3 regions of the Bradyrhizobium sp. B039 genome follow, and region 1 is predicted to be linked to each of the others. Evidence: predicted binding sites of a transcription regulator. Region 1 holds the regulator's gene; each other region holds the start of a gene.

Region 1 (2,265 bases):
CACGCCATATTGTAGCGTTTGGCTTGTCAGATACGACATCTCGTGCAGTGTTTCTGATCCTCTAAGTCCTCATGTACCGGCGTAGACGTTCGGGCGTTATCGGCGCGCCCGGCGAGCCTTAAGGGATTCTGACGGCACGGGTTTTTCGAGGCTTAGGCATTCGCCGCGAGGCGCCAGGATGGCAGCCGCACGGCGAGGGAAAGGGTGCAATGACGGTTTTGACCTGGTCCGACGATCGCGTCGAGCAGTTGAAAAAGCTCTGGGAGGCCGGATTATCGGCCAGCCAGATCGCAGCCGAGCTCGGGAACGTGACCCGCAATGCCGTGATCGGCAAGGTACACAGGCTCGGCCTATCCGGCCGCGCCAAGAGCCCCTCATCGGCGGCTCCGCGGCCGCGCAAGGCGCGCCCCGCGCAGCACATGATGCGGGTGAGCCGCCCCATTGCGCGCGGCAACACCGCGCTGGCGCAGGCCTTCGAGGTCGAGGTGGAGGCCGAACCGGTCACCTACGACAACGTGGTGCCGATGAGCCAGCGGCTGTCGCTGCTGGAGCTGAACGAGGCGACCTGCCACTGGCCGGTCGGCGATCCCTCGAGCCCGGATTTCTTCTTCTGCGGCGGCAGGGCGCTGTCGGGCCTGCCCTACTGCGCGCAGCACTCGCGCGTGGCATATCAGCCCGCCGCGGATCGCCGGCGCGCACCGGCGAAGCCCTCGCGGTGAGTTTGTCGCTCTAGCTGATTGCAAAGACGGCGCCGTCACGCGATGACGGATCGACACACTCCGATGTCGTCCCGGCGAAGGCCGGGACCCATAACCACCAGCAGATGTGGTTACGGGGACACGGAGTTACCCTTGTCGCGCAAACAATTGCGCCCTGGGGTTATGGGTCCCGGCCTTCGCCGGGACGACACCGATATCGTGGCGACAGCTCGCCAAACCAACTCGCCCCTAGCTTACGTCTGCTCCGCCTTCGCAAAGCGATCATCCAGCGCGTAGCCGGCGCCGCGGACGGTGCGGATGGGATCCTGCTCGCGGCCGAGATTGAGCAGCTTGCGCAGGCGGCCGATGTGGACGTCGACGGTGCGCTCGTCGATGTAGATGTCGCGGCCCCAGACGCTGTCGAGCAGCTGCTCGCGCGAGAACACGCGGCCGGGATGCTCCAGGAAGAACTCCAAGAGGCGATATTCGGTCGGGCCGAGGTCGATCGGCCGGCCCGAGCGCGCGACGCGGCGCTTGTCGCGATCGAGCTCGATGTCGCCATAGGCCAGCACCGTGGCGAGCCGCTCCGGGCTTGCGCGCCGCAGCAGGCCCTTCACGCGTGCCAAGAGCTCCGGCACCGAGAACGGCTTGACGATGTAGTCGTCGGCGCCGGTCGCAAGACCCCGCACCCGCTCGCTCTCCTCGCCGCGCGCGGTGAGCATGATGATCGGGAGCTGCTTGGTCTCGGGCCGGGTCCGCAGCCGGCGGCACAGCTCGATGCCCGACAGGCCCGGCAGCATCCAGTCGAGTACGATCAGATCGGGGATGTGTTCCTTGAGGCGGGTGTCGGCGTCGTCGCCGCGCATCACCGTCTCCACATCATAGCCGTCGCCTTCGAGGTTGTAGCGGAGAAGCTCGGTGAGAGCTTCCTCGTCCTCAACCACCATAATGCGTGCGCCCATGGTGTCGTCGCTCCTTAAGTCTTCAGGTATTCGGGACCGTCGTGGCGAAGGTCGTCATGTCGCCCTTCGGTCGCTTGTCGGTGATCGCCTGGCCCTCGATCATGTAGAACACGGTCTCGGCGATGTTGGTGGCGTGGTCGCCGATCCGCTCGATGTTCTTGGCGCAGAACATCAGATGGATGCAGAACGAGATGTTGCGCGGATCCTCCATCATGTAGGTGAGGAGCTCGCGGAACAGCGAGGTGCAGATGGCGTCGACTTCCTCGTCGCCCTTCCACACCGCCATCGCCGCCGGCAGATCATGCGCGGCATAGGCGTCCAGCACCGACTTGACCTGCTGCTGCACGAGGTCGGTCATGTGCTCGAGGCCGCGGAACAGCTTGAGCGGATGGAAATCCGTCTCCAGCGCCGCGACGCGCTTGCCCATGTTCTTGGCAAGGTCGCCGATGCGCTCGAGATCGGTCGCAACGCGCATGGCGCCGACGATCTCGCGCAGATCGACCGCCATCGGCTGGCGGCGGGCGATGGTGAGCACGGCGCGCTCCTCGATGCGCTTCTGCAGCGCGTCGAGCTCGGTGTCGGTGGCGACGACGCGCTGGCCGAGC
Region 2 (2,265 bases), 3.6 Mb from region 1:
TGCACTGCTCGACCACGGCGACGCGGAACGGCCGTTCCTTGCGCCAGGCGTCGCGATCCCTGACCAGCGGATGGTTGCGGATCGCCTCGCGCAGGGCCTTCTCGTCGAGGACGTCCCAGCGCATCGGGCCGATCAGGCCCCAGGCGTTGCGGATGGTCGGGACGTAGACCGGGATGCCGCCATTGATCATCAGCGCGCCGTGATGGGCGGCCTTGTGGTTGTTGCGGTCGAACAGCACGAGGTCGCCGTCGGTGACGAGCGCGCCGAGCGCGACCTTGTTCGAGGTCGAGGTGCCGTTGAGCACGAAATAGGTCTTCTCCGCGCCGAAGATCTGGGCGGCTTCCTTCTGCGCCTTCAGCGCCGGGCCCTCATGGGTGAGGAGGTCGCCGAGGTCGAGCACGGAATTGTCGAGGTCGTCGCGAAACACGGATTCGCCAAGATGCTCGACGAACACCCGGCCGATCGGGCTGCGATTGTAGAACACGCCGCCATTGTGGCCCGGACAGGTCCAGAGCTGATTGCCTTCCTCGGCATAGTCGACCAGCGCGCCGAAGAACGGCGTCTTCAGCGTCTCGGCATATTGCTTGAGCCGGCTGATCAGGTTCTTGGCGATGAAGGTCGGCGTCTCCTCGGAGAGGAAGACATAGCCGTCGATGAAGTCGAGCACCTCGACCGGCAGATCCTCGAACCGCTTGCGCCGGATCAGGAGGATGATCGGGAAATCGAGGCCGCGGCGCCGCATCAAATTGATCAGCGCCGAGGTCTTGCCCTCCAGGCCCTTCTTGCCCCAGTCCACCACCATGCAGCCGATCGCGGCGTCGGTCTGCACCGCGATCTCCGCGTCCTCCAGCTTGCGGGCCCGGACGACCTCGAAGCCGGAGCGCTGGATCTCCTCGATGATCTGGTTGAAGCGGACGCCTTCGAGGTCGTCGGCGTCGAACACGGGTGCGGCGAACAGGAAGTTGAAGCGCTTGAAATAGTCCATTGTCTGTCCCGAATGTACTGGAGACACAGCTCTCGGCACATTCGATGACAGTTGGATGACAGGAGCTGCGGCTGGCGTTTCGCCTCTCCCCGCTTGCGGGGAGAGGCCGGATTGCGCAGCAATCCGGGTGAGGGGGAGCTTCCGCGAGTCTGACTATCACCGCCTTTGTGGGTGCAGCCCCTCACCCCAACGCTCTCAGCGCGAGCGAAGCTCGGCGCGGCCCCGTAAGAACGGGGAGAGGGAGAAGTCCGCTACCGCTTGGCCTCGCTGAACACCACCGTCGGCACCGCGCGGTTGACGACTTCGCGCAGCGCAAAGCTCGATTGCACCCGCGCGACGCGCGGCAGGCGTGACAGCTCGGTGCGGTGGATGCGCTCGAAATCCTGGATGTCGCGCGCGAGCACGATCAGGATGTAGTCGTCGGTGCCCGACATCAGGAAGCAACGCACGACGGAGGGGCATTTCACCACCTCCGCCTCGAACGCTTTCAGCGCTTCGTCGCTCTGGCTCTCCAGCGCAATGCGCACCAGCACCGTCGTGGTGAGGCCGAACTGCGCCAGGTCGAGCGCGGCCTGATAGGCCTGGATGTAGCCGTCGTCCTCCAGCGCCTTCTGCCGCCGCGCCAGCGCCGTGCTGGATAGTCCGACCTTGTTGGCAAGCTCGGTGTGGCTGGCCCGCGCGTTGGTCGTGAGTTCCGCGAGGATGGCGAGATCTTTCCGGTCGAGGGCCAATGTTTCGTTTCCAGCGTGAAAGGGCACTTCGGCGCCGGAAACCGGCGCGGAGATCGCGAAACTAGCTGATATTTGCACGAAACCAAACTGGACCCGTCGCTACCATGGCGAGGTGAATCAAGACGTTGGAAGGAGCCTAGGATGCGTGTCGGTGTGCCCAAGGAGATCAAGGTGCAGGAATATCGCGTCGGGCTCACCCCGGGCGCGGTCCGTGAATATGTCGCGGCCGGGCATCAGGTGACGGTCGAGACAGGCGCTGGCAGCGGCATCGGTGCTTCGGACGAGGTCTATCGGCGGGCAGGGGCGGAGATCGCCGGGAGCGCCCGCGACGTCTTCGCCAGCTCCGACATGATCGTGAAGGTGAAGGAGCCGCAGAAGAGCGAATGGACCCAGCTTCGCGAAAGCCAGATCCTGTTTACTTACCTCCATCTTGCACCGGATCCCGAACAGGCCAAGGGCTTGCTCGCCTCCGGCTGTACGGCGATCGCCTATGAAACCGTCACCGACGCGGCCGGTCACCTCCCCCTGCTTGCGCCGATGAGCGAAGTC
Region 3 (2,265 bases), 2.3 Mb from region 1:
TGCGCACCTCCCAATTGATCTGCATGGCGCCGGCGTCCTGCGCGACTGCGCGCTCGGGCGGCAAAGCGGTCAAAATCCCGGCAAGCAGCAGGGCGCCCGCGAAGAAGGTGCGAAGAGATGGTCGGATCATGGCCCGCGTGTTCAACGGCAAAGTTGAGGCGGAAATAAGAGAGGATTGCTCCCCCCGCCCGCAACCTTGTCTGACGATTTTTGCGGGCGCCGTCCAGCGCCCTAGCGCTTGCTGGCCTGTCGCAGCGACCGCTCGCGCTCCATTGCCGCCACCTGCTTGGGCAGGTTGGCCTGGGCGCAGGCCTCCGCCAGCCGCCGTCGCTCCTGCCAGGGCTCGACCACGTTCATCCAGAGCTCGCGCGTGCCCATGATGGAGATGGCGAGGCCGAACGGGATCACGAAATAGAGCAGGCGGAACACCAGCAGCGTCGCCAGAAGCTGCTCGCGGCCGAATTCCGGCAGCGCCACCAGCATGGCGGCATCGAATACGCCGATCGAGCCGGGGGCATGGCTGGCAAAGCCGAGCAGCGTCGCCAGGATGAACACGACCGCCAGCGACAGGAAGTCGATCGGCGGAGTGGCCGGTATCAAGAGATACATTGCCGTGGCGCAGAAGCCGAGATCGACCACGCCGATCAGGATCTGCACCAGCGTCAGCGGCGCCGAAGGCAACACCACCTTCCAGCCCTTCTGGCCGAGCTCGCGGCGTTTCTCGCCCATGCAGAGCCAGACCAGATAGGCGCCGATCGAGGCGAGGCCGCCGAGCGCGATCAGCCGGTTGATCGACGAGGGCAGCTGATCCATCGAGGAGGCGGCATCGGGATGGACGGCCATGCCGATCGAGAGCACGAAGATGTTACCGAGCCAGAAGGTCAGGCCCGACAGGAAGCAGATCTTTGCGACGTCGATCGCGTTCAGCCCGTAATCCGAATAGATCCGGAAGCGGATCGCGCCGCCGGTAAAGACGGTGGCGCCGATGTTGTGGCCGATCGAATAGGACGTGAAGCTGGAGAGCGCTGCAATGCGATAGGGCACGTGCTTCTTGCCGATCGTTCGCAGTGCAAAAAAATCGTAGAAGGTCAGCGTACAGAACGCGAAGAAGACGCAGATCGCCGCCAGCCCGATATTCCCGCGGGGAATCTCGGTCAATGCGGTCAGGATGACGCCGGTATCGATACCTTTGAGGGTCCGCACCAGCGTGGTGATTGCGAAGGCGATGATGAAGACGCTCGCGGCAATTCCGAGCCGTCGCCAGCCAATCCATCTCTTGAAGCCGCGTTTCAGCGCGGGCAGCAGTCCGTGCATTCATCCTCCCGGCAGGGGGCAAGACCGACAAGGCCAGGCATTGGCCAGTCGGGCGCGATGGTTGCCAAAGGCAGGCGTCGATCGCTAGGCATGATCTTGCTCATTTAAGACAAAAACGGTGACTTGTGCAGCCCTTGACAAGGATAGGTTCTGTGCCGGACCGGCGACTTTTGTCATATGTGGTTCACATCGGACGCGCGTTAAGCATATGAGTCGCCAAACCGGCCAGGCCCGCGCGTTCGTATATTGGCATGCTTTCATATCGTGCCGTCCGCGGCATTGTTCCAGCGCAAGCGATGCCGGCTTTTTTGGAACGTCGATGCCGCGTGCCCGTTAGCGCCCCATCAGCAATCGAACATGGCGGGAATATGCGGCTATTCGTGCGAGCCGGTGCCCCCGTGTTCCCGAAACCCAAGAGGATCGGAACGATGGGACTGTTCACAAAAGACATCAAGACCATGAACGACCTGTTCGTGCACCAGCTCCAGGACATCTACTATGCCGAGCAGCAGCTCACCAAGGCGCTGCCGAAAATGGCCGATAAGGCCACCGACCCGCAGCTGAAAAAGGGCTTTTTGACGCACCTCGAGGAAACGAAGCAGCACGTCAAGCGGCTCGAGGAAGTGTTCAAGATGCACGGCGCACAGGTGAAGGCGGTCGACTGCCCGGCGATCGACGGCATCATCGAGGAGGCCGACGAGACCGCCGGCGAGGTCGCCGACAAGGCGGTGCTGGACGCTGCGCTGATCAATGCGGCGCAGGCCGCCGAGCATTACGAGATCGTGCGTTACGGCAGCCTGATCGCCTGGGCCAAGCAGCTCGGCCGGAGCGACTGCGCCGCCGTGCTCGCCAAGACGCTCGAGGAAGAGAAGGCGACCGACAAGAAGCTCACGGCGCTCGCCGAGAGCAAGGTGAATCTGCGCGCGGCGAGCTAGCGCTGGTGTAGCCTGG

The links. The regulator PhoB, encoded in region 1, activates phosphate uptake and scavenging genes when phosphate is short. The targets are predictions, from matches to a motif close to TGTCATNNANCTGTCAT.
Region 2: a site for PhoB is predicted at 1,030-1,046, ahead of AAFG50_RS14720 (Orn/Lys/Arg decarboxylase N-terminal domain-containing protein). Genes of this name have one in related genera too.
Region 3: a site for PhoB is predicted at 1,486-1,502, ahead of AAFG50_RS29190 (YbhN family protein). Genes of this name have one in related genera too.

What each region holds. Positions count from the first base shown of each region.
Region 1 covers NZ_CP152416.1:8,463,984-8,466,248, forward strand. Annotated here, with positions in the region: gene AAFG50_RS39970 (GcrA family cell cycle regulator) at 210-719, shown strand; gene phoB (phosphate regulon transcriptional regulator PhoB) at 953-1,660, opposite strand; gene phoU (phosphate signaling complex protein PhoU) at 1,683-2,265, opposite strand, start outside.
Region 2 covers NZ_CP152416.1:3,148,489-3,150,753, forward strand. Annotated here, with positions in the region: gene AAFG50_RS14720 (Orn/Lys/Arg decarboxylase N-terminal domain-containing protein) at 1-985, opposite strand, end outside; gene AAFG50_RS14725 (Lrp/AsnC family transcriptional regulator) at 1,237-1,716, opposite strand; gene ald (alanine dehydrogenase) at 1,858-2,265, shown strand, end outside.
Region 3 covers NZ_CP152416.1:6,120,744-6,123,008, reverse strand. Annotated here, with positions in the region: gene AAFG50_RS29195 (hypothetical protein) at 1-130, opposite strand, end outside; gene AAFG50_RS29190 (YbhN family protein) at 232-1,314, opposite strand; gene AAFG50_RS29185 (ferritin-like domain-containing protein) at 1,743-2,249, shown strand.